Regions from separate parts of the Blautia sp. DFI.3.45 genome, predicted to be linked through region 2. Evidence: riboswitches for the same ligand, from Rfam matches in the RefSeq annotation. Region 2 holds a riboswitch; the other holds the start of a gene.

Region 1 (22,820 bases), on a different contig from region 2:
ACAACATTATGGAAAGCCATAATCTTTCGGAAAAGGATGCAAAGCTTCTGCTGGATGAGAAGGATAAACGTTATCATAAGAGACATCTGGCACTGACAGGAAGTAACCGCGGTGACAGACATAACAGGGATATTCTTATTAACAGTGATTTTCTGGGAATTCAGGGAACAGCAGAATATCTGGAAGATCTGATCGCAAAAAAATACGGAAAAAAGGAGGCCTGAACTATGGAACAAAAAACATCAGAATTTGACAAAGTACTTGGTGCATGGGACATACTTGTAATTGCATTTGGCGCCATGATCGGCTGGGGCTGGGTAGTTTCTTCCGGTAACTGGATTGAATCCGGTGGTGTGCTTGGTGCAGCTATTGCATTTGCAATCGGTGGAATCATGATCTTCTTTGTAGGTCTGACTTACGCAGAGCTTACAGCAGCCATGCCTCAGTGTGGTGGTGAGCATGTATTCAGCTACAGGGCAATGGGTTCTACAGGTTCTTTTATCTGCACCTGGGCGATCATTCTTGGATATGTAAGTGTTGCCTGCTTTGAGGCATGTGCATTTCCCACAATCATCTCTTATCTGTGGCCGGGGTTCCTGAAAGGATATCTCTATACAGTTGCAGGCTTTGATGTTTATGCATCCTGGTTGATCGTGGCGATTGTGATTGCTTTTCTTATTATGATAATTAACATTAATGGAGCAAAGACTGCGGCAGTTCTGCAGACTGTTCTTACCTGTATCATCGGCGGTGCCGGAATTATTTTGATCGTGGCTGCTGTGGTTACAGGAAGTGTGGATAACCTTCAGGGACAGATGTTTGTTGGAAACGGTACCGGCGAAGCAATGAAAAGTATTATTAAGGTTGCAGTCATCACTCCGTTTTTCTTTATTGGTTTTGACGTTATCCCACAGGCAGCAGAGGAAATCAATGTTCCGCTGAAAAAAATCGGTAAAATGATGATCCTCTCTGTTGTGCTGGCTGTTGTATTTTACGCACTGGTTATTCTTGCAGTAGGTTATATCCTGAATCCGGCAGAGATTATTGAGTCTCAGCAAGGAACAGGACTTGTAACAGCAGATGCCATGGCCAAGGCTTTCGGGACAAAGATTATGGCCAAGGTTATCATTGTAGGTGGAATGTGTGGTATTATTACATCATGGAACTCCTTCCTCCTTGGCGGTTCCCGTGCCATGTACTCTATGGCAGAATCCTACATGATTCCTCCGTTTTTTGCAAAGCTTCATCCGAAGCACAAAACTCCGGTTAATTCTCTGTATCTGATCGGTGCCCTGACTATGCTGGCTCCTTTTGCAGGAAGAACAATGATGGTCTGGATCTGTGATGCAGGTAACTTCGGATGCTGCCTTGCATACTGTATGGTCTCTGTCTCTTTCCTGATCCTTCGTAAAAAGGAACCGGATATGGCAAGACCTTACAAAGTAGGCCACTACAAATTTGTAGGTTTTATGGCAGTAGTCATGTCAGGGCTGATGCTTCTGGTTTACTGTATTCCGGGTTCCGGTGGAAGTCTGGTATTTCAGGAATGGATCATGGTAGGCGGCTGGAGCTTACTTGGAGTTGTATTTTATGCGATCTGTAAACGTAAATATAAAGAAGATTTTGGTAAACTTATTGAACTGATCTCTGATGAGGATGCAGCAAGTCTTATGCCGGAGGCTGATGATGAAGAGCTTGATGTGGTAATCGATGCGGCTATTGACAGGGTGCTTTCCTCTATGGCATAACGCTATGAATGACATGACAATTATTGCTAGTACATCGTTTTCGAAATAACTATACCACTCACTTGTCTGCGAATCCGATTGCACAGGTCTAAAAGCCTCAGCGTAGCCCGCTACGCCTGCGTTTTTATACCAGCACACTCGAATCCGCATCCTACGCGATTGGTATAGTTATTTACGAAACGCTGTACTAGAGCGTGTCTGAAAAATCATTCCCGCAATCTGCACGCCCCACTTTGCGGGATATTTCACCCGAATTCAGTTGCCGTAGCCCGCTACGGCGCCCTCATCCGGGCAAAATATCCCACAAATTGTGTCGCACATCTTGCAGAAAGCCTTTTTCAGACACGCTCTAGGAATTATTTTGGGTAACAGAGTTTTGAATTTGTGCAGGGTAGGTGCCCTGCACATTGCAATATTGAAAAAAATACAGGAAAAGAGGCAAAAATTAATGAATCCATTTGAATTTTTTATTCCTCAGAATATTACAGTCGGTGCAGGTACTCTGGCAAAGCTTCCGGAATGTGCCAAAAAGCTTGGAGGTTCTCATGCAATGCTGATTTCAGGACCAACTCTCCGGAAAATGGGAGTTGTGGATAAGGCGGCGGATTATCTGAAAGACGCCGGAATGGCAGTGGATATTTTTACAGATGTAGAAGCCAATCCGTCTGTCACCACAGTGGAAAAAGCGACAGAAGCGTATAAGGAATCCGGTGCAGATTTTATCGTTGCGCTGGGCGGTGGTTCTCCTATGGATGTGGCAAAAGCAGTGGGAGTTACGGCTAAATATGGCGGCAGTATTACAGAATATGAGGGGGCACATAAGGTTCCCGGAAAAATTGTTCCGCTGATCGCAATCCCGACTACTGCGGGAACCGGCTCAGAGGTTACGGCATTTTCTGTTATCACTGACCACAGCAGAGATTATAAGCTGACGGTATTCAGTTATGAACTTCTTCCTGCATATGCGATCCTGGATCCTGAGCTTCTCACTTCTGCTCCGGCATCTGTGGCAGCAGCCTGCGGAATCGATGCATTTATTCATGCGGAGGAGGCTTATGTTTCCACAGCAGCATCTCCTTTTTCTGACGCAATGGCAGAGAAAGCAATGGAGCTGATCGGTGGAAATATCCGCCGTTTTGTGGCAAGACGTACAGATCTGGAGGCTGCAGAGGCAATGCTTACGGGATCTCTTTTTGCAGGAATCGCCTTTTCCTTTGCAAGACTTGGAAATGTCCATGCCATGAGTCATCCGGTAAGTGCTTTCTTTAATGTGGCACATGGAGTGGCAAATGCAGTTCTTCTCCCTGTGATTGCAGAATATAATGCGCTGGCAGATCATGGCAGATATCTGAAGATTTATAATTATATCAGTCAGATCCCTGCATATGAGGATGAATTCGAACCACTGATGCTGGTGGATGCCATCAGGGAATTAAACGAAGATATCGGAATCCCGGAAGACCTGACCACAGCCATCCGCCAGGCAAAGAAGGGAGAAGAGATTTCTGATGAGGAGATTGAAAGCAAGATTGATGCCATGGCAGATGATGCTATGAAGAGCGGAAATATTGCAGTAAATCCAAGATCCTCCAGGAAACAGGATATTGTGGAATTGTATCATAAGGCTTTATAAATTCAGATAAAGAGGAATGCAGTATTTTATGTAATTGCTACAGGTTAACAGAAGGTATTGATTAAAAATATCTGTTATTATAAAAAACGTGCAGAGACATCGAAGTCGACAGATAACTTCAGGCTTGAAGGTTTATCTCGATTTCAAAATGTATCTGCACGTTGTTTTTTTGAGAAATTTCCATTGTATAACTTGCCTGATAGAAAGAAAGATTATATAGTATTAATCAAAATATAGTAAAGTAATGTGAGTCAAAATATTGATTGTTCAGGAGGATTTTATGGCAAAGAAGAAAATATATGCAGTACGCAAGGGACATAAAACAGGACTTTTTGCTACATGGGCGGAGTGCCAGAAGGCAGTAAGCGGATATTCAGGAGCTGAGTTTCGGGGATTTACAGAGAAAGAGGAAGCATTGGCTTTTCTGAACATGGAGACAACAGGAAATGTATCCGGTGATAAAGCAAAAGAGGCGGCAGGAATCGTGGAAGTACCTGAAAATATGGTCATTGCTTATGTAGATGGAAGTTTCGAGAAAAGTATTGGCAGATATGCCTTTGGTTGTGTGATCCTTACACCGGATGGACAGGAAATCCGTAAATCCGGCAGCGGCAGTGATTCTGCAGGAGTCGCGATCCGAAATGTGGCAGGAGAGATGCTTGGTTCCATGACTGCAGTAAACTGGGCCATAGAAAACAAATATCCAGCTGTGGAAATCCGCTATGATTACGAAGGTGTAGAGAAGTGGGTAACAGGTGTGTGGAGAGCCAAAACACCTCTGACCAGCAAATATGCTGCTCATATGCAGGAAGCAGGAAAGAAAGTAAAGATTTCTTTTTGTAAAATAGCAGCTCATACGGGCAATCACTACAATGAAGAGGCAGATCAGCTGGCTAAGAGTGCATTGCTTAAAATGGATGAAGAAGTACGAATATAAAAATCTTATCACTGAAAGGCGATTTCCAAAGGGATGAAAAATTTATGTGGATGACAATTTGAGTGATCCTCAGGGAAATCAATATACGGAAGTGGAAAAATAAAAAGCAGCTGTGTTACCATTGAAACTGTTAGCTGAAATTTTTATCAAGTAACAGTTTCAATTGACAGGTAACGCAGCTGTTTTTGCTTATGAAAGTGTCATATCCCCGTCTTTCACCCATCCAAGCTTACGGATAAACATGTTGATGAGCGGACACAGGATTGCAGGCAGGATAAAGGAAATCAGCAAAAGTCCGGCCCAGTCCCAGCCTGTGACAGCTGTTTTTGTTCCTGTGGCAATATCATTCATCCATCCGGTGTAGACACCAATCTGTCCTACGAAACCACAGGTACCCATACCGGAAGAAACCGGAGTACCGTTCATCTGAAGTTTGAACAGACAGGTTGCAAGAGGTCCGGTGATGGCAGAAGTAAGGATCGGTGCAATCCAGATGCGTGGATTTTTTACGATATTTCCCATCTGGAGCATGGATGTTCCGATTCCCTGAGAAACAAGACCACCCCATTTATTTTCGCGGAAGGACATTACTGCGAAACCTACCATTTGTGCACAGCAGCCTGCTACAGCAGCTCCTCCGGCAAGTCCGGTGAGGCCAAGCGCAGCACAGATTGCGGCAGATGAGATAGGAAGTGTCAGTGCAATACCCACAAATACAGAAACAAGGATTCCCATCAGGAACGGCTGCAGGTTGGTTGCCCACATAATAATATTTCCCACTTTCATTGCTGCACTTCCAAGTGCCGGAGCCCACCATGCGGACAGGGCAACACCTACACCGATCGTGACAAGTGGAGTGACCAGAATATCAATTTTGGTTTCCTTAGATACTGCTTTTCCGATTTCGGAAGCGAAGATGGCTACAAATAATACAGCCAGCGGTCCGCCTGCACCGCCTAATGCGTTAGATGCAAAGCCAACAGTGATCAGTGAAAACAACACCAACGGCGGACAATGCAACGCATAGCCGATGGCAACAGCCATGGCAGGACCACTCATTGCAGATGCCAGAGAGCCTACGGTATACTGGGTGTCGTTTACAGTTGCCACAGCAGTGGTCAGAAATGAAATATGAAACTGTGTTCCAAGTGTGTTGATGATCGTGCCAATCAGCAGGGAGCAGAAAAGACCCTGCGCCATGGCACCAAGGGCATCGATTCCATAACGTTTTATGGAGATTTCGATGTCTTTACGTCTGAGAAATGCTTTAAACTTTTCCATAGATTACTTTCTCCTGTTTTTATTATGTATAGAAGGGTGTATATACACCTATATACGTTTTTCTCATTATAGTCATATTCACGGAGTAAATCAAGTAGTTTTGTAACTGTTCACACACCACTATCCCGCGAAGTGTTTTGGCATGAATATGCCAAAATCACAAGACATACAAGCCAAAATTCCATTGCCGCAGGCAATCTGGAATGAATTTTGGGTACGTTACTGTGAACGGAGTGAACAGTAACGTAGTTTTAAAATAGTGGAAAACAATTTACAGAAAGAATATTGTAAAGTATTTTACTGTCTGATATGATAGAAAGAGTTAATTTTACGGAGGAAAAAAGATGAGTGAATGGATCAGAAAAATAAACTGGAAGTATGTGGTCGTAATGTTGATTGGAAATATAATCCTTGGTCTGGGAATTGCGATATTTAAACTTTCCGGACTTGGAAATGACCCTTTCAGCGGAATGGTAATGGCACTGGCAGAATGTGTGGGAATTGAATATGCCCGTTTTTTAATTCTTCTGAATCTGGGATTTTTTGTAATAGAAATTATCTGGGGAAGAAAGCTTATCGGATTGGGAACGATCATAAATGCGTTATTCCTTGGATATTTTGTTACATTTTTCTATAACCTGATCACATCTGTGATCGATGCACCGGATCAGATGGCAATGCAGGTGGTTACCGTATTTATTGGAGTTATCATAACAAGCCTTGGAATTTCCATGTACCAGCTTCCGAAACAGGGAGTTGCACCATATGACAGTATTTCTCTGATCATGACAGAGAAATGGCCGAAAATTCCGTATTTCTGGTGCAGAGTATCTAATGATGCGATCAGTGCACTGGTGTGTTGGCTTGCAGGGGGAATCGTCGGACTGGGAACACTAGTCAGTGCATTTGGATTCGGACCTTTTGTTCAGTTTTTCGATACACATTTTACATCAAAAGTGCTGGCAAAGCTGGAAAAATAATAAAAAACTGTCCTGTATATGCACATTATACGTAGAAAATAGGTGCATTACAGAGACAGTTTTTTTATTTGTCAGCCTGTTAACTGCATATATGGCATGCTTCACATGCAGATGGCGTAGTAGCGCATCCTCCCATAGCAGTTTCACGCAGTTCTGCAGGAAGCTTTTTACCCACGGTAAACATCGTCTGGATCATTTCGTCCAGAGGAATCAACTGCGGGATTCCTGCGAGAGCCATTTCTGCGGCAATTATAGCGTTTGCCACACCTGCAGCATTTCTGTTCTGACATGGATATTCTACCAGACCGCCGACCGGATCGCATACCAGACCAAGCATGTTCATAAGAACAGTAGATGCAGCAAAAGTACATTCTTTCGGTGAACCTCCCATCAGCTCTACAGCAGCAGATGCAGCCATTGCAGATGCAACCCCTACCTCGGCCTGGCATCCGCCTACCGCACCTGCAACAGTTGCATTTCGCATTGCCAGATAACCAATGGCACTTGCGTTAAATAATGCCCGTATAATCTCTTCATCAGAGAATTGATAATGTTCCTGCATTGCCAGCATCAGTCCCGGTACGATTCCGGCAGAACCGGCAGTAGGAGAGGCCACGATCAGCCCCATGGAGGCATTCGTTTCCAGTGTAGCCATAGCATAAGTAATTGCCTTCTGAAGCAGATTTCCGCAGAGACCTTTTTTCTCCTGAGCGTGGAGACTCAGCTTTCTGGCTTCGCCGCCAATCAGACCACCCATAGATTTTACCGGCTGTCTGATTGGTGAGAAAGCAGCATCTTTCATAATTCCCAGTACTAGTGTCATTTTTTTATTTACAATCTCAGAGGCTGTTTCGCCAAGCTCAATCTCACGGATACGCATAATCTCTGAGATAGGAAGATTTTTTTCTTCACAGAGTGCTAAGAGTTCATTTGCATTTTTAAAATCCATGATAAAAATCCTCCTTTCTTTACATCTGTACGATCATAACTTCATGAATATTCGGGTTCTCGCGAATCGCAGGAACGATATTCTCAGGAAGTTTGCCGTCAGATTCTACGATTGTATAAGCAATCTCTCCCTTGCTTTCACGGAACAGACGCATAAATGCAATATTGATATTGCGGTCACTCAGGCATTTGGTAATATAGGCCACAACGCCGGGAGTGTCCTGATGAATCACGATCACTGCACTGTACTCGCCTGTAAAGTCTACCTGTACGTGATTGATATCTACAATACGGACCTTGCCTCCTCCAAGGGATTCGCCGCGTACGGTCATTTTCTGGCCTTTTTCATTTTCCATGCAGATATCTACGGTGTTCGGATGAATATCTGTTTCCTGCTCATTTGGAGTGAAAGAGAATTTCAGACCTTTTTCATGAGCAATATCAAAAGAATTTCGGATGCGCATATCATCAGTAGAGAATCCCATAATACCACCCAGCAGAGCTCGGTCAGTACCGTGACCATGGTAAGTTTTTGCAAAAGAGCCGTACAGGATGAAGTCGGCTCTCTTTAACGGGCCTTCGATCATTTTCTGGGCAAGATAGGAAATACGCGCCGCACCTGCGGTATGTGAACTTGAAGGACCGATCATGTTCGGCCCCATAACATCAAATACACTGATAAATGACATATTTTTTCTCCTGTGAATATCAATTATAGTCTTGCATGTTTATGGCAATAATCTTATTATTTGCAAATTTCTGATTATATTCTATCATTTAGGAATAAAAGAAGCAAACTTATCGTTAACATTAACAAAAATTAATGTAAAAAATGAGAAAACAGGGTTGCTTTTTCTCTACTGGGCGGTTACAATAACTGTGCAAATTGAAAATAATTTTAAAAATGCTGTTTCAAAATAGGGAACAGCATAAAATTTGCTGTTAGAAATCAGATTCCCGAAAACAGGGTCTGATATCCGAAATCGTAAATTTTAAAGAAAAGGCAGGTGGAACAGAATGGATAATTGCGATTCTCATGGGCGAAGTAGTAGCACAGGATCTGAATTAAAAAGAGTATATGAGTATAGCAGCCGTTTTTGTTCTGCTGTAGTCATATATTTTCCATGTATGCATATAGAATAGAAGCTTTTTACTGTCTGTGATCTGACAGTTTCTGTATGTGGAAGATTGGATGTCTTTTTCATTTCTTATCCTGTATTTATGAAATTCCCCCGAATCATGCAATTACATATTGAGCAGTAATGATCCGGCGAAGATGCCGGACAGTTACGGACAGCGGATGAATAGCAGGTTATGGTTTGATACCCTGCGGTTTATTCTGCTGGAAAAAGCATGAAAGAAATGGCAGTAAAATGTAATAAATAACAGACTGCTTTCTTTTGGTGTGCTTTTATGCAAAAAAACGGAGGATGAAAGAATGGAGAAAAGAGTACAGGATTATTCCAAAGAAATTCTGAAGATCATCCGCAGCAACACCTCTCCTGCCGTTATGGGAGGAAGGCTGCAGGATTATCATGAGAATGATCTGGCAGATGTAATGCCGAAACTGACTGTACAGGAGCGGTGCAAGCTGTACCGTATCCTGGATACAGATATGCTCTCTGATATTTTTGAATATACAGATGAGGAGAATGCAGCAGAGTATCTGAATGAAATGGATGTGAAAAAAGCAGCAGCCATTTTATCCAAAATGGAGACAGATGCTCTTGCAGATGTATTAAATAAAGTTGAAAAAACAAAGAAAAAAATACTGATCGATCTGCTTGAACCTGAGGTTCGACGTGATGTGGAGATGATCGCATCCTTTGATGAGGATGAGATCGGAAGCCGCATGACAACAAATTATATTGTGATCACAGATAAACTGACAGTTAAGCAGGCAATGAGCAGTCTGATCGAACAGGCTGCAAAAAATGACAATATCTCCACTATTTTTGTAGTGACAGAGCAGCAGAAATTTTATGGGGCTATTAATCTGAAAGAACTGATCATTGCCAGACGCGATGATCTGCTTGAGAATCTGGTGGTGACTTCCTATCCATATGTATATGCGGAAGAGAATATTGATGAATGTATCGAAGAACTGAAAGATTATTCTGAGGATTCTATTCCGGTTCTTGACAACGATAATCAGCTTCTGGGTGTTATCACATCTGCCAGTATCATTGACCTGGTTGATGATGAGATGGGTGATGACTATGCGAAGCTGGCCGGTCTGACTGCAGAAGAGGATTTAAAGGAGCCACTGAAAGAAAGTATGAAGAAACGTCTGCCCTGGCTGATCATTCTTCTGGGACTTGGCATGGTAGTTTCTTCAGTGGTAGGAATTTTTGAGAAGGTGGTGACTGCACTTCCGATCATTATGTGCTTCCAGTCTTTGATCCTTGATATGGCAGGTAATGTGGGTACCCAGTCTCTGGCTGTGACGATTCGTGTGCTGATGGATGAATCTCTGACAGGTAAGCAGAAACTGGAACTTGTGTGGAAGGAAATGAGAATTGGTCTGTGTAATGGCGGACTTCTTGGAATTCTGTCTTTTGCGCTGATCGGATTGTATATTTATCTGTTTAAAGGAAAAACACTTTTGTTTTCCTATGCAGTATCCGGATGTATCGGTGTGGCACTGTTGCTGGCTATGTTGATCTCCAGTGCAGTAGGCACCTGTATTCCATTGTTCTTTAAGAAGATCAATATTGACCCGGCAGTAGCATCAGGTCCGCTGATCACAACAGTGAATGACCTTGTTGCAGTAATTACCTATTATGGCCTGAGCTGGCTGTTCTTATTAAAAATGCTGAATCTTGCAGGCTGAATTTCAGATAATAAAAACAGGTCCTGTATCTTTGATTATAAGATATTGGATCTGTTTTTTGTTTGAATTCGGCTGCCGTAGTTAATTACTATAAATTACAAATGCAATGTCTGATATTTGCAATCTGGAATAAATTTTGTGAAATAAGGAAAATAGCAGTTGACATTATTCCGGGGATATGCAAATAATATATTGCAATTAGTGTTTACCTGATCTGACGATTGAAAGAGGCAAGTCGTTATTTGGGTTTACAAAGCGTATAAACGTTACTGAGAACGGAGTAAACAGTAACAAATAAACAGCGGTGCAGGAAATATTAACGGTAAACAGTAATAAGAGATTGAAAATATAATATATATAATGTATCTGTGAATCAACTTGTTGGTACACCAGGCAACACAGATACAGTATCGGCAAAACAGTCGAAAGGCTGCGGCGCAAAGCTAAAGGGCCTGTAAAATGGCAGCCAGTTGCATTTATACAGAGAGTAATGTCTTGTTGTATTGTAGCGGGCATTATTCTCTTTTATTTTAAAGAAAGGTTGAGAATATCATGTCAGAGCATAGGTGTATGCTTAACAAAATGAATAAGATTGAAATATATGTCGCAAATGAAGATACGGATATTAATCCTTCAGTTCAGGAAGCTATTGAATATGTACTGAAACAGAATGATCCGGTGGGAACAGTCGCCGGTTATTATGATGAGAAGCTGACAATCTGGAGTGTAAGTAACTATTTTCTGCAGCTTTTGGGGTGGGATGACCTTGATGAATTTATGAAAGCATCAGACGGCTCTATGCTCAGTGTGGTCTGTAATGAGCAAAAGCATATATTTTCACCGGAAAGACTTCATGATTTACAGGGTTCTCACATCTTGTATCTGACAGACAGTAAAGGTTTATCAATACCGGTAAGGATTGTGAAGGCAGATGCCAGGGATAATAAAGGACGGCCAATCTGGGTATTATCTGTCAGATCTGCTCACTTTGCCCGGAATCAGGAAGCAAGGGAAGCTGCTTTTCACCGGGCTTTTACAGATATGAATCTGTGTGAATATTATGTGGATCTTCAGGAAAATACATTTGAATCTATGAAAGTAAAGGGCTCGCTTCAGGAAATTTCCAACAAAAGCCGGACATGGGATGAACTGATACAGATGTTTCTTAATAATTATGTCTGTCCTGAGAGTAAAGAGGCGGTTGCGCAGATTTACAACCGGGAATATATTACGAAGGAACTCAGAAAAATCACAGGGGAACTCAGTCAGGAATGCAAAGCAGTGTTTGACGGAGAGCTGCGTATTATCCGGAATGTAGTGATGGAGGGAGATACAGATGAGAACGGAGAGATCAGACACGCCATGATTTTTCTTCGTGATGTGACGGATTCGAAAAATGCGGAAAAAGAACGCAGAGCGATGTTAAAGCAGAACATCGCCATGGATCAACTTATTCAGGGAGTAACCAGGATTGTAGAGCGTTTTGCAGTTTGTAATCTGGACAGCGGGATATATGAATATTATGAGATGAACAATGAGTCTTATTATAATCCTACAGGTGATTACAGGGAACTTCTTCAGCGTATGTCCGGAGAGTATGTGATACTTACGGAAAAGATAAATATACAGATGGATGATCTGCTTTCACCGGAATATCTGAGAAAGGTTATTATGTCTGAGGATGATCTGTATACCTTTGAATATTGTACTCTTGACAAATCTTCTTATAAAGTAATGTCAGTGATACCTGTGGAATGGAAAGGCAGTATACTGTCCAAAGTAATGTTGATCGCTCAGGATATCGGGCAGAAGCATGAACTTGAGAAGCTGGCAAATACGGATGCACTGACAGGACTTTATAATGAGCGTTATCTTTCCGAAAGATTAAAAAGAAATGGAAAGCTGCATAAAAAATTTGCCATGTTCTATCTGGATCTGGACAGGTTTAAGCCTGTTAATGACACTTATGGACATGACATGGGGGACAGATTGCTGAAGGCGGTTTCCCGGAGATTGTGCAAATGTATCAGGAAGACAGACTATGCTTTCCGTATCGGTGGAGATGAATTTTCCCTGATCATTGAGGAGGGCAATATTAATGATGAATTCTGTGAGATGATGGTCAGAAGAATAAAAAGAGTCATTGACCGGCCTTTTAACATAGAGGGTCGTCTGCTGAGCGTGGATACAAGCTGTGGCTATGCCATTTATCCGGAACACAGCCAGAAGATCGATGAAATCCGCATTATGGCAGATCACAGAATGTATGAAGATAAAACTCAAAATAGAAAAAAGGGTTAATGGCGGATAAAAACAGAAAGAGGGATAAAATCTTTATGGATTTAAAACAATTACAGTATTTCGTAGTATGTGCGCAGACTGGTTCATTCAGTGATGCTGCGAAAAATCTGTATTCTACACAGCCCAGTGTCAGCAAGGTAATCAAGGGACTGGAAGATACGCTGGGAATGCAGCTTTTTGAACGACTGCCAAGAGGAATCAGACTGACAGTACAGGGGCATAAGATGTATGAATATGCGTCGAAAATTATAAATGAAGTAAATGTTCTGGAAAATATGGCTTCCAGCGGAATGACAAAATGGATCCGGATATCTTTAAATCCCAGCTCCTGGTTTGCCAATCAATTTGTAGACTTTTATAATGAAACCTATGAAAAAAAATATCATTTCCAGGTAACAACAGCAGGTGTACAAAGCGTAATGGAAAGAGTCCGGGATTATATGGATGATATTGGTTTTGTATATATCCTCAGTCAGCAGAAGGAAAATTTCCTGTATGAATTGTCAAAAAACAAAATGCATTTCGAACCTATCTATGAAACAGATGTAATGCTGTATCCGGGAGGGCTGACAGAGCTTTACAATTCCGGCAAAGAGAGGGCAGAACTGGAAGACCTGGAGGGAATCCGTTTTATACAGAATTATCAGGATGAATTTTTTGACATCGGTGCTGTAAAAGAAGATGCATTCCAATGGAAGGATATTGATATTTCCGTGCTGACCAACAGTGATTATATTATGGAAAAAATGCTGAAGAACAGTAAGGTGGCAAATATAAGCGGAAGTTACCTGTCAGAAAACAAAGAAGGAACTACACCGGGAATCCCTCTGGATCTTGGAGACAGTAAAGTGATTTTTGGTTTTATACTCCACAAAGGAGAAGCAATGGATGAGAGTGTGGCAGAGCTTGTGGAGTTTTTAAAGAGCAGACTGCCGAAGCATTAATTGCCGAAGCATTAATAAAAATTGCAGTTGACTTTTTAACTTATTTTGCATATACTAATAGTAGCTAAGAAATGAAGTGAAATTTCCATGAAGCGAAACGAAAGCCCTCAGAGTTGCCGCTCTGAGGGCTTTCTTGCTCGTTACGGGGAGCTGTTCCGTTTAGACTGTTGCTGTCTAATGTCCGCTGTCCAGCCATTTGCATATGTAGTAGCTAACTACGCCTGCTATGACAGAGACAAGAAATGAAGTAAAAATTGCTTCCATGAAACTCACCTCCTTCCTGCTGGAGGTTCGACAGCTCTTGTAGTATAACATAGTTTAGAACAAAATGGGATGGTTGTTTTAAATTATTGCTGATATTAAAAAAACCTATTCCAAAAATGACGATAGATATTCAAATTAAGAATAGCTCATAACCCCCCGGGTGGGTTGTGGGCTGTTTTTGCTTTTGTTAAACTGAGTGGAGGCTAATTAGGAGTACAATTTTGAAAAATTATAAAATGGAGATACTCAAATGAAAAAATATGCATTCAGACGACTGCTCCAGCTGATTCCCATTTTGTTTGCGATTACTTTTCTCTCCTATGGCATGATGCGGATTGCGGGAAGTGATGTAGTAACACAAAAAATGGAAAATACAGGACAGATCCTGTCAGAAGATAAGTTAAATGCAGCCAGAGAACAGCTGGGACTGGACAAACCATTTCTGACCCAGTATTTTGTGTGGCTTGGGAAACTGCTTCATGGAGATATGGGAAACAGCTATGTATCCAGTCTTCCGGTTTTTGACACGTTCATATCAAAGCTTCCGGCAACGCTGCTTCTTACAGTGACATCTATTTTGCTGACCATCATCATATCAATCCCTCTGGGGATTCTGTCAGCAGTGAAACAGAATACGATTACGGATTATCTGATCCGTTTATGCAGCTTTATAGGAAACAGTCTTCCTAATTTTTTTGTATCATTGCTGTTGATGTATTTTCTTGCGATCAGGTTGCGGATTTTTCCGGTTATATCCAAAGATGTAAGTTTAAAGAGTGTGGCAATGCCGGCAATCACTCTGGCAATTGCCATGTCGGCCAAGTATCTTCGCCAGGTCCGTGCAACTGTGCTGGATGAACTGAGTAAAGATTATGTGGCAGGAGCGAAAGCAAGAGGAGTAAAGTTTTCTGTCACTCTTTGGAAAAGTATTATGAAGGCTTCGCTGGTAACCATCATTACCTTGCTGATGCTGTCAGTGGGAAATCTGCTGGGAGGAACTGCAATCGTAGAATCAATCTTTATGTGGGATGGAGTTGGAAAGATGGCAGTAGATGCCATCTCCATGCGTGATTATCCTATTATTCAGGCATATGTTATGTGGATGGCGATCATCTATGTTGTAGTAAATCTGCTTACAGATCTGTCATACCGGTTCCTGGATCCGAGAATCCGTCTGGGAGGTGTGAAACAATGAGTGAAAAGCAGAATAAAAATGTGACAGTGCGTGTACAGAAGATTAAGAAAAACCATATAAAACAAAAGCTGGTCTTTTTTCTTATTCTGGCAATAGGGCTTGTGATACTTGCAGTTTTTTCAGAGCATCTCTGTCCATATGACCCTTATGCACAGGATCTGGCAAGTGCACTTCAGCCCCCCAGTCTTCAGCATCCTATGGGAACAGATACATATGGGAGAGATATGCTGTCCAGAGTTATAAGTGGTGCAAGAGCCAGTATTTTTTCGACCTTTATCCTGGTTGCTGTGATTTTTGTGTTAGGAACAGCTGTGGGTGTATGCTGCGGATATTTTGGCGGAGCTGCAGATACTGTTATGATGAGAATCTCAGATATATGTCTTGCTTTCCCTGGGCTTGTATTTGCCATGGCGATTGCAGCTATTCTTGGGGGAGGCATTCAGAATGCTGTTATAGCACTGGCAGTAGTAAGCTGGCCGAAATATTCACGTATTGCCAGAGGGCAGACTCTGGCATTAAAAGAGGAACCCTATATTCATGCTGCCATACTGGCAGGTGACAGCTCAGGTCAGATTATGCTCAGACATATTCTTCCAAATATGCTGGGCCCTGTTCTGGTAACAGCCATGCTTGATATCGGTACCATGATGATGGAACTTGCAGGTCTGTCATTTCTTGGACTGGGAGCACAGATTCCCATGGCTGAATGGGGAAGTATGATGAGCAGCGGACGAAGTATGATCCAAACATATCCATGGGTAGTATTATCACCTGGAATTGCAATTTTTATATCTGTGGCAATTTTCAATCTGTTAGGTGATACAGTTCGTGACTATCTGGATCCTAAGAACAGCCGTTCATGATAAGTAATATGAAAACAAACGAGGAGGAAAGAAAATGAGAACAAAGAAATTTCTGGCAATGGCAATTGCCCTGGGGCTGGCAGTAGGAATGACAGCTATGCCAACACTGGCAGCAGAAAAAAAGACATTGGTATTTGGCGATACCACCTTTAATGCGGAAAATGAGGAGGCAGATATTAATCCTCAGAATACCTATGCAGGATGGGCTTGCATCCGTTATGGAGTAGGGGAAACTCTTTTCCGTTATTCTGATACAATGGAAATAGAGCCATGGATCGCAAAAGAGTATGAAAATATTGACGAGCTGACCTGGAAGATCACACTGAACGACGGAGTTGTGTTTTCCAATGGACGTGCCTGTGACGGAGAAGCAGTAAAGGAAAGCCTGGAGGCTTTGGTTGCCAATCATGAGCGTGCAGCAGGAGATCTTTGCATTGATACTATCGAGGCAGATGGAAATACTGTTACCATAAAGACTACAGAACCGAAGCCTGCACTGATCAATTATCTCAGTGATCCTTATGGATGTATTATTGATATGCAGGCAGGTATCAGTGATGATGGTATAGTGATCGGTACAGGTCCTTATGTGGCAACTGAACTGGTGACAGATGATCATGTTAATCTTATAAAAAACGAAAACTACTGGAATGGAGATGTAAATGTGGATGAGATCACTGTCCGCACAATTTCTGACGGTGATACACTGGCAATGGCTCTTCAGGCAGGGGAGATCAATGCTGCCTATGGTATGGCATATGCAAGCTATCCCTTATTTGAAAATGATGATTTTACATTTACCAGTACAGCTACAAGCCGTGCATTCTATGCATGGATGAACTTTGAAAGCCCTGTAACATCTGACCCTGCAGTGCGCAAAGCAATTGCCATGGGTATTGATAAGGACAGCTTTGTGTCTGTGCTCCTGAAAGGATATGGATATCCTGCAGTCGGTGTTTTCCCGGATACTTTCTCTTTTGGCGGACAGAATCTGACAACAGAGAGCTATGATCCTGATGGGGCAAAGAAGGTTCTGGAGGAAGCTGGATGGGTGGATTCCGATGGTGACGGTATCCGTGAAAAAGACGGACAGAAACTGGAAATCCGCTGGCTTACTTATCCAAGCCGTCAGGAGCTTCCGCTTCTTGCAGAGTCTGCACAGGCGACCTTAAAAGAAATCGGTATGGATGTTCAGGTGAATTGTACCTCTGATAATAATACTATCCGTAAAGATCCTACATTATGGGATGTATATGCAAGTGCCATGGTAACTGCACCTACAGGAGATCCGGAGTATTTCTTCACTTCCTGTACACTGGATGAATCTGCAAGCAATAACGGACATTATCACAGTGATAAACTGGAAGATCTGGAAAAACAGATGAAGCAAGAATTTGATGCAGACAAGCGTTCAGATCTGGCAATCCAGATGCAGCAGACAATCCTGGATGATAATGCCTATGTATTCTGTTCTCACCTGAGAATGAGTATGATCATGCAGTCTAATGTAACAGGACTGACTGCACATCCATGTGATTATTATGAATTGACAGCAGATCTGGATATTAACTAAACTGTAAGAATAAATGAAGAATATTTGAACGATGATATTTCAGGGGCAAAAGATATTTTGCCCATGATTTGGTAAGTATTAACAAGGATGGTTTACAGATGGATAGAAAAATACTGACCTACGATTCCGTAGAGATATCATTTGGCGGAAAAGCGGTGGTTCATGATGTGAGTTTCTCCCTTGAACATGGAGAAATACTTGGTCTTGTGGGGGAATCAGGCAGTGGAAAAAGCACTCTGATCAAAGCTGCAATGGGACTTCTGGGACCGGATGGTCTTGTGACAAGAGGAGATATCCGATATATGAATCAGAATATCCTGGATATACCGGAGAAAGAAAAAAGAAAGATCAGAGGTGCAGGAATTGGAATGATTTTTCAGGATGCAGGTGCCTCTCTGTGTCCGATTCGCACCATCGGAGAGCAGATTTACGAAAGTATGTGTGCACATACAAAGATAACAAGAAGTGAGGCTAAAACCAGGGCAATGGATCTGTTTGACAAACTGAATTTTAAGGATAGCCAGCGCGTGTGGGACAGTTATCCATTTGAACTGTCTGGCGGAATGAATCAGAGAGCAGGTATTGCCATCGCCATGCTTATGAATCCGCCTATCTTATTTGCAGATGAGCCGACCAGTGCTCTGGATGTGTCTGTACAGCGCCAGGTTGTAAGGGAAATGCTTAAGTTAAGAGAGTTGTTTGGAACTGCAATCGTGGTCGTGACACATGATATCGGAGTAGTCCGGGCAATGGCAGATACTGTGTTGGTTTTGAAAAATGGTAAAACAATAGAATATGGCACAGCAGACCGTGTACTGGATCATCCCCAGGATCCCTATACCAGGAAATTGCTGGAGGCTGTACCAAAGCTGCAAAGGAAGGTCAGAGTATGAGCATACTTTTAGAGGCAGAACATTTAACCAAAACATTTACCCAGAGAGGAAAAAATCCTTTGAAAGCGGTAAAGGATGTAAGCTTTACACTAAAAAAAGGAGAAACGCTGGGAATCGTAGGAGAATCCGGCAGCGGGAAAAGTACCATAGCAAAGCTGCTCACCCGGCTGACTGATATCACAGAGGGCACACTGAAATTTGAAGGAAAAGATATTACAAGACTGAAGCAAAGTCAGCTGAAAGAGGTATATGGAGATATACAGATGGTTTTTCAGAATCCGGTGGGTTCTTTTGATCCCAGAAGGACACTGGGTGACGGAATTGGTGAGAGTCTTAGAAACCGTGGAATGAAAAAGGCTGATGTGGAGAAAAGAGTAGCAGAATTGCTTGAGCAGTGCGGCCTTGAGAAGGAATATGCAAAAAGATATCCTCATGAGGTAAGTGGCGGACAGTGTCAGCGGGCTGCGATAGCAAGAGCTCTGGCAGTGGAACCAAAAGTTCTGATCTGTGATGAGGCAACCAGTGCCCTGGATGTAACCATACAGAAACAGATCATGGAGCTTCTGAAAGACCTGAAAGAGAAGAAGGGGCTGTCTTTTATCTTTATCTGCCATAATCTGGCTCTTGTCCAGATGTTCTGCGACAGGGTCCTGGTACTGTATGAGGGAAAAGTAGTGGAAAGCGGAATTCCCGATGATATCATTAATGAACCAAAGGAAGAATATACGCGGAGACTGGTGGATGCGGTACTTTCGTGATGGTGTTCTTAAAATGATTATAAAAAAGGTACTTCCCGGAGATGGAAGTACTTTTTTATGTCATAATTCCGGATCATTTCATGGCAAGGTGAATCCTTTTTCTGTTGTAGACCAGATGAAGATACATGGCATCCTGTGCGCGGAGCGGGTCGTGGGCTGCGATAGCATCTGCAATCTCACGATGAGTTTCGATAGTCTCCTTATGCAGAGTATTTCCGGTGCTTTCCACAAAAAGAGGAATCGAGCTGTTGATTACCGGAATCAGTCTTGGCACCACAACATTCTTACTGCTCAGGGCAATAGCAGCGTGAAATTCAATATCCTTGTGTGTGTGATCCTCATGATTATTCAGTAACACTTCTACTTCATCGCAGAGAGCGGTGATTTTTTTTATGTCTTTTTCTTCTGCATTCGTAGCTGCCATAGCTGCTATGGAAGGCTCCAGAAGGAAACGTACCTCCAGAAGATCATGGATCAGCTTCTGTTTATTTCCGATAAAGGTAAATCCCAGAGGATCCTCTACCATTCCCGGAGAAGAAGCGATATAAGTGCCGGAACCCTGACGTATGGTAACAATGTTTCGTGAAGCAAGCAGCTTCATGGCTTCCCGGACAGAACTTCTTCCTGCATTCAGACGCTCGGAAAGAATTGTTTCATTGGGAAGCTTGTCTCCGGGCTGAAGGTTCTCTTCTAATATAAGTGAAATAATGTCTTCCGAGATTTTCTGGGGAAGACTTTTTTCTTCTGATGAATTCATCATATGATTTACTCCATTTCTAAAAGTGAAATTTCTTAATCTCTATGATAAGGTGTTTTAGAATGAATGTCAAAGTGCTAATATGCACAAAAATAAATACGAAAATTTAGACAAAATTACAGTATTGATTTTTTTAAGAAGAGAATATATTATAAATACATCAGATGAATTGAAAGGCAAAAAACGAAAAAACAAGTAAATTCAGAAGAAAAACAGAAAATAGGTCAGATGTATTGGAGAGAAAGTAGAAAAACATCAGATGAATCAAGGAGGTAAAAGGAAAAAATGGAAGAAACAACTTTTGCGGCAGATCCCATGAGATTAATGATTGCAGCAGCAGTAGGAATCATCGTATTACTGGTACTGATCATCAAGTTCAAACTTCATCCGGTTCTGTCAATGATGATTTCAGCTATTATCATCGGAGCAGGTGCAGGAATGCCCCTTACCATGATTTCCGACACGGTAGAAAAGGGTGTTGGAAAAACACTTCAGGGTATTGCACTTCTGGTAGGTCTTGGCTCCATGTTTGGAGGAATCCTGGAAGTAAGCGGTGGCGCACAGAGGATTGCAGAGACACTGATCCATAAATTCGGTCAGAAAAAAGCAGGATGGGCATTGGGACTTACAGGACTGGTAATCGGAACCACAGTGTTCTTTGAAGCAGGAGTTGTGGTACTGATCCCGTTGGCATTCAGTGTTGCGAAGCAGACAAAAAAATCAACTCTGTACTATGCAATCCCCCTTCTGTCAGGTCTTGCCAGTGGTTACGCTTTTGTACCGCCATCAGCCGGATCTGTACTGGTGGCAAACGCACTGGGCGTAAACCTGGGAACCATGATCATGGTCGGAATTCCTACAGCATTGATCTGTATGCTGGTTTCCGGTATTATCTGGGGCGGATTTATCGGAAATAGGATTTTTACAGAGCTTCCTGCCAATGTAGGTGAGATCAAAGATGACGGAAAAGAACTGCCATCCTTTGGACTGGTGCTTGGTGTGATCCTCATACCTCTTGTTTTGATCCTTCTCAGTACCTTATCAAAATATATGCCCCTTCCGGCAGGCGTACAGGATGTATTGGGATTCCTTGGAAAACCATTCCTGGCACTGACAATTGCAACTCTGGCTGCAATGTATTTCCTGGGAATCCGCAGAGGCTTCTCAGGTGCACAGTTAAAGAAAATCCTGGATCACTCCCTCAGACCTGTAGGTATGATTCTTCTGGTTATTGCCAGTGGCGGTGTGATCCGTTGGATGCTGCAGGATTCCGGACTTGGAAATATTATCGGACCTGCTCTTGAGAAAAGCGGACTTCCGCTGATCCTGATTGCATTTTTCATTGCTATTCTTGTCAGAGCTTCAGTGGGAAGCTCCATTGTGGCAATGACAATGGCATCCGGAATTATGGCAACCATGCCTGCAGTTATGGATACCAGTATGCTCTACAGAGCAGCAATGTGCTGCGCTATCTGTGGAGGTGCTACAGCTCTGAGCCATGTAAATGATGCAGGATTCTGGCTGGTAGGAACCTTCCTTGAGATCGACGAGAAAACAACACTGAAATCCTGGACAATTATGGAGACACTGATCGGTGTCACAGCACTTATTGTAAGCCTGGTTATTTCGATTTTTGCATAGGAGGCAGAGAGAATGGTAAAGATACCGGTTTATTTAAGAGATATGTATGACGCGAAACATCTGGTACAGATTGCAGAGAGCTGCAGAGGTGACGTAGATCTGCTCTGTGGCAGATATGTGGTAGATGCCAAGTCCATGCTTGGGGTATTCAGTCTGCCCACTTTCGAGCAGGTGGAAATAAGTGTAGGAGAAGAAGAAGCAGAATTTGCCAGAGAAAAGCTGGAAAGCCTGAATCTGATTCGAAAATAAATGATATCAGAGTCAAAATACCTTTTGATTCTAACAGTACAAATTTACAGGAGGAAAAAATCATGCAGTTAAAAAGTCAGGAAATGAGAAAGCTTGCACCGGAGCTTGATCCGTTGCGTATTGGTACAGGATGGAAGAAAGAAGACCTGGGAAAAGTACAGGTTATGGTAGAGAGTACATACGGAGACAGCCATCCAGGAAGTGGACATCTGAACATTCTTGTGGAAGAGGTCCGCAAGGGAATTGCTGAGGAAGGCGGATTTGGTGCCCGTTATCACTGCACAGATATCTGTGACGGAGAAAGCCAGGGTACAGATGGAATTAACTACAGTCTTGCCAGCCGTGAAATGATCGCAAACATGATTGAAATTCATGCAAATGCAACACCATTTGATGCAGGAGTTTATCTCTCTAGCTGTGATAAGGGTGTACCCGGAAATCTGATGGGACTTGCAAGAGTTAATATTCCGTCTGTATTTGTACCGGGCGGAACTATGAATGCAGGACCGGAAATGCTGACTCTGGAACAGCTTGGAATGTACAGCGCCAAATTTGAACGTGGCGAAATTGACGAAGAGAAGCTTGACTGGGCAAAATGTAATGCCTGCCCAAGCTGTGGTGCATGTTCCTTTATCGGAACAGCATCTACAATGCAGATCATGGCAGAAGCACTGGGACTTGCACTTCCGGGTACAGCACTGATGCCATCCACAAGTCCGGATCTTCTGGCTTTTGCAAGAGAAGCGGGAAGACAGGCTGTAAGAATCGCACAGATGGAAAATATGCGTCCTTCTGATATTGTAACAATGGACAGCTTTGAGAATGCAATCCTTGTACATGCAGCAATTTCCGGAAGCACAAACTGTCTGCTTCATCTTCCTGCAATTGCTCATGAATTTGGCATTGAGATTACAGGAGACACCTTCGACAGACTTCACAGAAATGCAAGATATCTTCTGGATGTTCGTCCTGCAGGACGCTGGCCTGCAGAATGCTTCTATTATGCAGGTGGTGTACCGGCA
Region 2 (9,334 bases):
ATATTCCGTATCTGACGATAGATCATGCCTGAACGCATAGCCAAGTCTGTCAAATTTTTTTATATCCTCAGGATTTTCAATACTATTTTCAGCCATGAACCTAACCATTTCACCACGAGCCATCTTCGCATATGTACCTTTTGTCACCAGTTTATCTCCTGATAACTCGCAAAATACAATTGTAATATACTTATCCCGTAATGTCAGATACTTTTCTATAGATTTGGAATATTCTTTTGATGCCAGGTTAATTATAATCCTACTGTTGTCGATCACTGAACAATACAACATATCTCCCCAGTATTCATATAAGTTTTTTGCATCTCCTATGCCGACTTTTGCCTGCATTTCCAAGCGGTAAGGTGTCACGCCATCCAACGGTTTTAGAACGCCATAAAACGCAGATAGTATTCTCAAATGATTTTGTACATACTCAAACTGACTGTCCTCAAACACGGATGGAGCCATATATTGAAAAGCAATTCCTTCATATGATAAGACAGCTGGAGTAAGTAAATGATAAAGATCCATGTTTTCCAATCTATTGAAGTTCTGTTCTGTAATTTTGTCATTACATTTCCAAATAGTCTTCAGTTCTTCTTTTGACTTACTTTTCAACCAACTTTGTATCTCTGTCGTCTTTTCAATAAATTCAGGCAATCCATCCGGCGCTATGCTGTCAGTATCTGTAATCATCTTTTTAGCAGGGGATAATATTATCTTCATTAATCTAATTCCTTAAGCATATTTTCAGGATCATCTGCTGCTTTGACTTTATCATTGGCTTTGATGATAACTCCCTGTTCATCGATAAGATATGTAGTTCTTACCACACCCATAGAGACTTTGCCATAATTTTTCTTTTCTTTCCATACATCATAAGCTTCAATAACTTTCCGCTCTGGATCTGCTAAAAGTGTAAATGCCAGTCCATATTTTTCCTCAAATCTCTTATGAGAGGATACAGAATCCTTACTGACCCCAAGAATAACTGCACCTTTTTCAATAAACTGAGGATATCTCTCGGAAAAACCACATGCCTGTTTCGTACATCCCGCTGTATTATCCTTGGAATAGAAATATAATACTACTTTTTTTCCTGCATAATCCGATAATCTGTGTATTTTTCCATTTTGATCTGGCAACTCAAAATCAGGTGCCTTGACCCCTACTTCCAACATTAATTATTCCTCCCTCTCTGTAACTTTCTCTTTATTCGCCTTTTTCTTCCTATTCCCGGAAATCATTTTATGCCCTGTATATATCGCCATTGTCATACATAGCATAGAGCTTAACGCAAAGTATTTGTGGCTTGATTTTAACCCTTTATGTCCAGTGTAAAAAGTACCAATCATTGTGATCAATGCTCCTACTGACCAATATTTATGTGCTTTCATATAATTCCTCCGTCTTTTATCTTCGGTGTTTTTAATTGTAATTATACTATACAATAATCAGATGTCAATTTGATAATGAAACAATCAGGGCAGCCGGGGCTTTGACAGTTACATCGATTATAAAGTCCATTAATCCCGCATAAACTCTAGGTTTTCTTTGTCAATCAATTTGTTTTGATTTATAGTAATGTCGAAAGTAGTTGAATTATTTTAAATCAGATAGTATTTCTTCACCTTTCAATCCATCCGGATAGCCCTTTCCATCCCATCTTTCATGGTGCCATCTGCAGATTTCCCATGCGGTATGTACCAGTGGATAATCTTGTGAAAAGTCCATATCCTTAATTATAGCCGCGCCAAGCTCACTATGGGTTTTCATAATCCTAACCTCATACAGACGGTCAAAGGAAAGATTCTGACACACCCCTTTCAATGTGTGCGCACTGCGGAAAGCATCTTCATAATTTTTATTTTCCAATGCCTGTTTTAACTGTAGATAACTCTGGTCTTCAAGGAACTTTAATGTAAATCTCTGAATCAGTGCTTCGCTGTGAAGGCGTCCCAAAACAGCCTCATAGTTTCCTCCGATAGCTTTATAGCACTCCTGCATTGTCATCTTTTAGCCCTGTCAATGGTATTCCACTAATTCATGAACCTCTGCTAATCATTATGAACATACCTTAAAATCGTTTTTATAACTTCCTCAATCACAATCGGCTTTGACAAATGTGCGTTCATTCCTGCTTCCATACACTTTTCTGCATCTTCCCTAAATGCATTTGCAGTCATAGCAATGATAGGGATTGTTTTTGCATCCTGCCGTTCCAGGGATCTTATTGTTTTTGTGGCAGTAAGCCCATCCATCACCGGCATCATGACATCCATTAAAATAACATCGTATGTTCCTGATTCGCAGGCTTCAAAGTGCTGAACAGCTTCTAACCCATTTTTCACTGTTTCTACTTTAGCCCCATTTTCCGTCAGTATAAATTCTGCTATTTCCGCATTCAGCTCATTATCTTCAACCAATAATATCCGGACACCTGATATATCTGCATTGAAATCTTCTTTTTCTTCCAGCCGTGCATTCGTATCAATTTTAAATGGAAGTATTACAGTAAAACAGCTTCCTTCACCAAGCTTGCTTTCAACTGTTATGGTTCCGCCCATCTTTTCTACAAGTTGTTTCACAATAGGCATTCCCAGACCTGTCCCATTATAATCAGAACGTGGGGAATTATCTGCCTGTACAAATGGAGTAAACAATTCATTTTTTATAAATTCTTCTGACATTCCAATTCCATTATCTCTTATTTTAAATTCACATGTCATGTGATCTTCTGATCTTTCAATCGTTCTCATACTCATGTAAATAGAACCATTCACCTTATTGTACTTCATACTGTTTGTAAACAGATTCATCAATACTTTTTTCAGATGAACTGCATTGCTCCAAACATATACACCTCTATAATCATCATGTTCTCCCATAACATGAAGCCCTTTTTCTTCTGCCTGAAAAGATAATGACTCCGTGATTTCCTGACATACCTGATCCAGATTGATGGATTCATCACTAAAAACCACGGTATCCGATTCTAACTTTGCCATATCCAAAACATCATTTACCAATGATAATAGCAGTTTCGAAGACTCATTTATTTTATTCAGGCAATCTTTTGCCCGCTCACCATCATTTCCGCTTTTTTTAAGAATTGTAAGCATGCCCATAATGCCATTGATCGGTGTCCTGATGTCATGAGACATGTTATTTAAAAAGGAAGTCTTAGCCTTATTGGCACTCTGTGCTTCTACAAGTGCATTTTGTAATTCCTGCTGTTTTTCTTCAAGCTCCTGATTCAGCTTCAATGCCTGCTCAGCAGACTTCTTGGATTTTTCTTCCGCACGTTTTGATTTTTTCAAAGAATCAAGAATTATACACAGGGCAACAAAAATGGAGATTCCAACTATGAGTGAGACAGCCAGTAAATTGTCCTGAATAAACTCCTTCGCTGTAACTTTTCGTGAGGAAACATTATACGAAACTACTGCACCTGAAAATTGAGTTGTAGGCATAGATGTCAGTGTTTTATTCAGAATGGACAAAAGAACCGGTTCTCCCTGCTGAACAGCAAATGAAACATCAGCTTCTTTTGTCAGGAAAACACTATGAAGCTTATTATTTTTCAAATAGTCTGAAACAGTACCTGAATTGCTTACAATACAATCTGCCTCCCCTTTTTGCATTGCTTTTACTGCTGCATCTGATGTCTCATATTCCACAACCTCCCATTGCGGATAATTGTATGAAAGATATGCTTTCAATGCAAAATTATCTTTTTCAACGGCAACTATATTCTCTTTATTTTCATCAAAAGAATCCTTTGCCGTAATTGCTGCCATATTGAGAGTCAATAGAGTATCCGACAAAGCAAATCCATTTGTTTCTGCAAAGTATGGATTCTGGTTTGCATGAAAAATCAAGTCTATTTTTCCATCCTGCAATGCCTGAAGCAGTTCACTTCTTGTATCATATCCATTTAATTCAAATTCCAGAGTCTGACCTTGCAGACAATTTTCTGCAAGATCCACATAATCTGTGATAACACCTGTCAATTTGCCTGTTGATGGATCTACACTGCTGATACCTCCATCCTGATTCAGATACCCTATCCGGATTGCTCCATGCTGCCCGATCCACTCCCTTTCTTCTTTTGAAAGAAAGGAGCTGCTCTGTGCAGAAAGATAACGCCTGTAGAGATCATCTGTGTAAAATGGGTTGTCATCCTTGATTCTGCGCATAGCACTATCCAGTGCTTCTTTGATATCCGGACGTTTGGGATTTATAGCGAAATAGATTTCTGTCTCTCCAATACTTGTAATCGGCGAAATCTCCGATTCTTCCCAACGGGGTTCTTCTACCGAAACGAAGCAGTCAATTTCATGTTTCGACAGTTTGTCCATAACTTCTGCGGTATTAGAAACATTGACATGCTGCGTATGCAGACCATACTTTAACTCCCATTCGTTAAGCACATCCTCCGTTATATTATCTTTAAACACACCAATATTTTTTCCCTCAAAAGAATCCAAATTTCCTGCTGTAAGATCCATATTGGATGCATCCGTATAGATGTAATATTTCTCTTCCCCCATAGGCATATCGGAAAAAAGCATATTTTCAGCACGTTCGTCTGTATAGGAAATGCCAACAAGAATATCAATCTCTCCATTTTTCAACTGTGTAAAGCAGTTTTTCCAATCACTTGTTATGTATTTATATGTCCATCCTGCATAACCTGCAATATCTTGAAGATACTCATAACCATAGCCGCTTCTTTCTCCCTTTTCATTGACTACATTATAAGTTTCCTCAAAAGATCCTACCCGGATAACATGATCAGAATTTTCTTGGGCAGATGTGGAAACAGGAAAAACAACCAAACATATCATTGTGCAAAATATAAAATAACAAAATTTGAAATTTCTTATATTCTGTACTAATTTGCACTTCTTCATCTTTCTCCCACCCTCCAGGCTACAGTTGCTTGCTTGCTTCCAGATTTTAATTTTACATTCATTAATTATCAATAACCTCCCCGCTATTTTTCACAATATTTTTCCAAACAGCTTCTGTATTACTTATTCAAGTGCTCTATCATAAAAAAGCACTGCCAGACAGACAGTGCACCTCATTTCATGCAACTGGCTGCCATTTTACAGGCCCTGTAGCTTTGCGTCCCAGACTTTCATCTGGTTTGCCGATTTCCATATTATAGCTTTAATACTTATGCAAAAAACTGGTTTTATTATACTATAGCACTCTACTGTACACAAGAAAAACATTACCGTTTTAACGCCAAAAAATAAAAAAAGAACAGCCGATACATATACTCGAACCGTTCTTCTACTTCCGAAGACCACGCAGCATTGACATTACTGTTTCCTGCTCATTTGTACTCAGATCGTTCCATATCCCCAGAACTTTCACCCGCTAAAAACAATATTTCCTATCGTCTGCCTTCACCCGCTGACAACAATGTAACCACATAGTAAATAATTCCAAATACAGCTATACTTCCCATCATAATGCCAATCATCTGATTTATACTCACCACATTTCCATGAAATACCGGATTGCAATCAAGCGTGTCTCTTATCGCTTCAACCATTTCATCCGGATAATTTTTTCTCTCCATCTCTCTGAAAACTCCGTGAAGCATATGATTCTTAATCAATGAAGTGGCATATGTACTCGGAAGATAAGACAGTGCCTTCTGAAGACCTGGTCCAAAATTTGAAATCGGCATATAAGCACCACATATAAAACCATATCCTGCGCTGACAATTGTACCTACAGCCGAAAGCTGTCCCTGTGTTGTCAACGGAAAGCTAATGATACTTGAAAGCGTACTTCCAAACAGGACGAGCAATATCATATCAAATAAAACCCATAATATGTCTGCTGTATTCATATACCATCCCATTTTAAGTAAATATCCCAGACATAATACAAATGCAAGTGCATTGACCATCAATGAATTAGCTACTGTTGACAGAAAATATCCCAAATAAATTTTTTCCTTGCTGACCGGTGCAACATTAAAATCCTTCCTTGTTCCATTTGCCTTGTCCTGCACCATAGTCAGATTCACACAAAATGTTACAGTAATACAGCTTACTGCCATAAGTGATGCTGTCAGTTGTGCTGCTACGGTTCCATTAATAAGCTTATCCGAAATCATAATCATATCCGAAATCGCTGCTGTAAAAGAATCTCTGAAAACCTTTGCAAGAAATGTAGCATAAAGAACAATCAGAATAACTGGTGTGATCATTGATGTAAACAACATACCTTTATCTTTAAAAAACAGTTTCCTGTTCCTGTCCATTAATGCCAATACTGTTCTCATCAGCATTCACCTCCAAGCTTCTTTCCTGTGACTGCAAGAAATACATCATCCATTCCGCCTTTTACTACTTCATAATCCATGAATAGATCCTGATGCTCTACAATAAGCTCCGTAGCTTCTTTCGTATTTTTTACTTTTATCTGATATCCGTCACGTATTTTTTTATATTCTCTGTTCAATGACTTTATTTCATCTTCGGAAATACCATAAACAGACACTATATCCTGTACATAATCATTTTTAAGTTCAAACGGTGTACCTTCTGCTACAACACTTCCTTTGTCAAGAATTACAACATAACCAGCATTGGCAGCTTCTTCCATATAATGTGTAGTCAAAAATACTGTCATATTTTCTGTTTTCTGAAGCTTCTCGATAACATTCCAGATTAACTGCCTTGTCTGCGGATCAAGCCCTGTAGTAGGCTCGTCAAGAATCAAAATCTCCGGTCTGTGCAATAATGCACGGGCAATATCAATTCTTCTTCTCTGACCTCCCGACAGCTTACCTACAGGTCTGTTTAAAAACTCGTCAAAATCCAGAATCTCGACCAGCTCCTGTAATCTCTTATCAAAGGCATTTCCTGTAATGCCGTATAAAGCAGCTCTGCTCTTTAGGTTTTCTTTCACCGTAAGCGGTTTATCAAGTACGCTATCCTGAAACACAACACCAAGCATTCTTTTTGTCTGTGCGCCGGCTTTGTCAGTTTCTATTCCGTTTACCTGAACCGTTCCGCTGTCTTTTTTCTGCAATCCGCAGAGAATGGAAATGGTTGTACTTTTCCCTGCACCGTTTACTCCAAGAAACGCAAACAATTCTCCTTTTTTCACACGAAAGCTCAAATCATTTACCGCTTTTACTTCGCTAAAGCTTTTATTCAGATGACTGATTTTAATGATATCTGATTCCATATCTTCTCCCTTTGTTTCATCTTTCCTTAAATGACGCAGTATACGTTGGATTTACCTTTTTTAATAGAATCCATATGTTAAAAAGTAATATGAAGGCGAAAATCGTCCATATCCATGCCTGTGGCATTAAATAAAGGATTCCGTTTACATCTCCACCACCAAATGCTCCACTGAGTAAACACAAATATATTGGATCCAATACCAGCATAATTACTGTTATATAATAAAAAATAGCCTTCACAAGCTTATTCTTTATTTCACAAATTTTATCCTTAAAATATACCAATGTTCTGGTCTTCCCATAAGCATTATAACCTCCAATACGTCATCTATTTTTCTTTCGAGGATCTGTTGGCTTTACCGCATCTTTTGGTATTAGCCAAGTCTTTCCCTTTTTCTCTGCTCCAGGCACTCTTCCCTGGCTACATAAAAGAGAAATTCTTCTAGATGAAATTCCCCATATTTTTGACATTTCGATCGTTGTTATATAATCCATAATTTTCCTCCAAACGATACAACAAACCTATTATAAGTATATTCTTTTATCGGAATAGTTTCAACCAAAATTAAGTTTTCTTCTAGGTTGTTTGATTTGTTATTGTTTTCTAAGATTTTCACAAAAAAAATCCTCCTTTCGTATGTACGGATGCGTGAAAGGATGAAAGACGCATCCGGCCAAGAAAAAAGAGCCTACGGAAAACTCCGTAGACCCTCATTGCTTTTCTGGCGATTATAATAATATCACATCAAAAGAGAAAAGTCAGTGCAAGACCAGTGCAAACTTTTCATCAGAATTAACTTCTTTGTTTTCCTAATCGTGTTTAATGTATTTAGTGATAGTATCGATTAATTCCTCCATGTTAATCGGCTTGGAAATATGGTCATTCATGCCTGAATCCAGGGATTCCTGAATATCATCTATAAAAGCATTTGCAGACAAAGCTACAATTGGAATCGTAACTGCATCGGACCGCTCTATACCCAAGGCTCGAATGGCTTTTGCTGCTTGGTGTCCATCCATGTTTGGCATCATAATATCCATCAAAATAAAATCGTATGTGCCTCGTGGATGATTTTTAAACAAATTCACAACTTCTTTTCCGTCTGATGCGCGTGTTACGGTCATACCAGCATCTTCCAGCATTATCGTAGCAAGTTCAGCATTTAAATCATTATCCTCAGCCATAAGAACATGAATACCCGTCAAATCTCTATGTAGATGTTGTTTTTGTTCTGATTGAATAACCTGTTCTGTCAACTCCAGTGGGATCTCCACTGTGAATGTAGAACCTACACCTTTTTTGCTCTCAACAGCAATTGAACCGCCCATCATATCCACATATTTTTTTGTGATGGCCATACCAAGACCGGTTCCCTTATATTGGGTTCTGGCATTATCATCATCTTCTTGTGAAAACGGATCGAATAATTTTTTCTGGAACTCTTCGCTCATGCCAATACCGTTATCTCGAACAACATAACGAGTTATGATATGTTTCTCATCCGCTCCTGGGTAACTGCTGATATCCAAAGTAATCTTTCCGCCGTCCTTTGTGAATTTCACAGCATTGCCCAGAAGATTCACCAAAACTTCTCGGATACGCACAACATCCGCAAGGACATATGGGTTCTTTGAGATTTCTCGATGTACTTCAAACTTAAGATCTCGATTATAAAGAAGTCCATTCATAATCGCCTGGACGTTATCTGTCAATTGAGTAATGTCCATTGGCTCGGGCGAAATAGTAACTTTTCCACTTTCAATGCGAGTAAAATCCAGAACGTCATTCAACAAAGAGAGAAGATGATTCGAACTTTTTTGAACTTTCTCCAAGCTATCATGAATATCTGAAACCGTGTTCTGGTGAAGCGCAATGTTTGTAAATCCAATAATGGCATTCATCGGCGTTCTGATGTCATGGCTAATACTAAGCAAAAACGCAGATTTTGCTTTGTTGGCAGCATCTGCTTCCTCAGCGGCGGTCATTAATAATTGTTTTTGTTTTTGCTCTTCTGCCTTGCTTTTCTGGTAAACATAATAGGTATATAGACAAATTAAAAGCAATACAGCTCCTGCGACTAAACCGCAGATGATGGAAATATGATTCGTCTT

Evidence for each region. Region 2 has a riboswitch for cyclic di-GMP ahead of LJE09_RS15940 (response regulator). Riboswitches for the same ligand answer to the same signal wherever they lie in the genome.
Region 1: another riboswitch for cyclic di-GMP. It lies ahead of LJE09_RS07825 (sensor domain-containing diguanylate cyclase); the one in region 2 lies ahead of LJE09_RS15940 (response regulator).

The regions. Positions count from the first base shown of each region.
Region 1 covers NZ_JAJDMI010000016.1:47,086-69,905, reverse strand. Annotated here, with positions in the region: partial or broken gene LJE09_RS07870 (cytidylate kinase-like family protein) at 1-224, shown strand, start outside; gene LJE09_RS07865 (APC family permease) at 228-1,748, shown strand; partial or broken gene LJE09_RS18755 (DUF6783 domain-containing protein) at 1,917-2,048, opposite strand; partial or broken gene LJE09_RS18750 (DUF6783 domain-containing protein) at 2,007-2,117, shown strand; gene LJE09_RS07860 (iron-containing alcohol dehydrogenase) at 2,197-3,381, shown strand; gene LJE09_RS07855 (ribonuclease H1 domain-containing protein) at 3,662-4,318, shown strand; gene LJE09_RS07850 (PTS transporter subunit IIC) at 4,508-5,599, opposite strand; gene LJE09_RS07845 (YczE/YyaS/YitT family protein) at 5,944-6,579, shown strand; gene sdaAA (L-serine ammonia-lyase, iron-sulfur-dependent, subunit alpha) at 6,659-7,528, opposite strand; gene sdaAB (L-serine ammonia-lyase, iron-sulfur-dependent subunit beta) at 7,548-8,216, opposite strand; gene mgtE (magnesium transporter) at 8,966-10,360, shown strand; cyclic di-GMP riboswitch class I at 10,763-10,838, shown strand; gene LJE09_RS07825 (sensor domain-containing diguanylate cyclase) at 10,943-12,661, shown strand; gene LJE09_RS07820 (LysR family transcriptional regulator) at 12,697-13,605, shown strand; gene nikB (nickel ABC transporter permease) at 14,120-15,064, shown strand; gene nikC (nickel transporter permease) at 15,061-15,927, shown strand; gene LJE09_RS07805 (ABC transporter substrate-binding protein) at 15,962-17,500, shown strand; gene LJE09_RS07800 (ABC transporter ATP-binding protein) at 17,599-18,393, shown strand; gene LJE09_RS07795 (ABC transporter ATP-binding protein) at 18,390-19,151, shown strand; gene LJE09_RS07790 (FadR/GntR family transcriptional regulator) at 19,225-19,911, opposite strand; gene LJE09_RS07785 (GntP family permease) at 20,194-21,549, shown strand; gene LJE09_RS07780 (HPr family phosphocarrier protein) at 21,562-21,798, shown strand; gene ilvD (dihydroxy-acid dehydratase) at 21,861-22,820, shown strand, end outside.
Region 2 covers NZ_JAJDMI010000070.1:762-10,095, reverse strand. Annotated here, with positions in the region: gene yaaA (peroxide stress protein YaaA) at 1-726, opposite strand, end outside; gene LJE09_RS15955 (peroxiredoxin) at 726-1,181, opposite strand; gene LJE09_RS15950 (DUF6219 family protein) at 1,185-1,397, opposite strand; partial or broken gene LJE09_RS18925 (HD-GYP domain-containing protein) at 1,621-1,788, opposite strand; partial or broken gene LJE09_RS18920 (Hpt domain-containing protein) at 1,798-2,007, opposite strand; gene LJE09_RS15940 (response regulator) at 2,058-4,916, opposite strand; cyclic di-GMP riboswitch class I at 5,095-5,170, opposite strand; gene LJE09_RS15935 (ABC transporter permease) at 5,408-6,310, opposite strand; gene LJE09_RS15930 (ABC transporter ATP-binding protein) at 6,310-7,221, opposite strand; gene LJE09_RS15925 (hypothetical protein) at 7,238-7,507, opposite strand; gene LJE09_RS15920 (helix-turn-helix domain-containing protein) at 7,547-7,717, opposite strand; gene LJE09_RS18005 (hypothetical protein) at 7,705-7,839, opposite strand; gene LJE09_RS15915 (ATP-binding protein) at 8,033-9,334, opposite strand, start outside.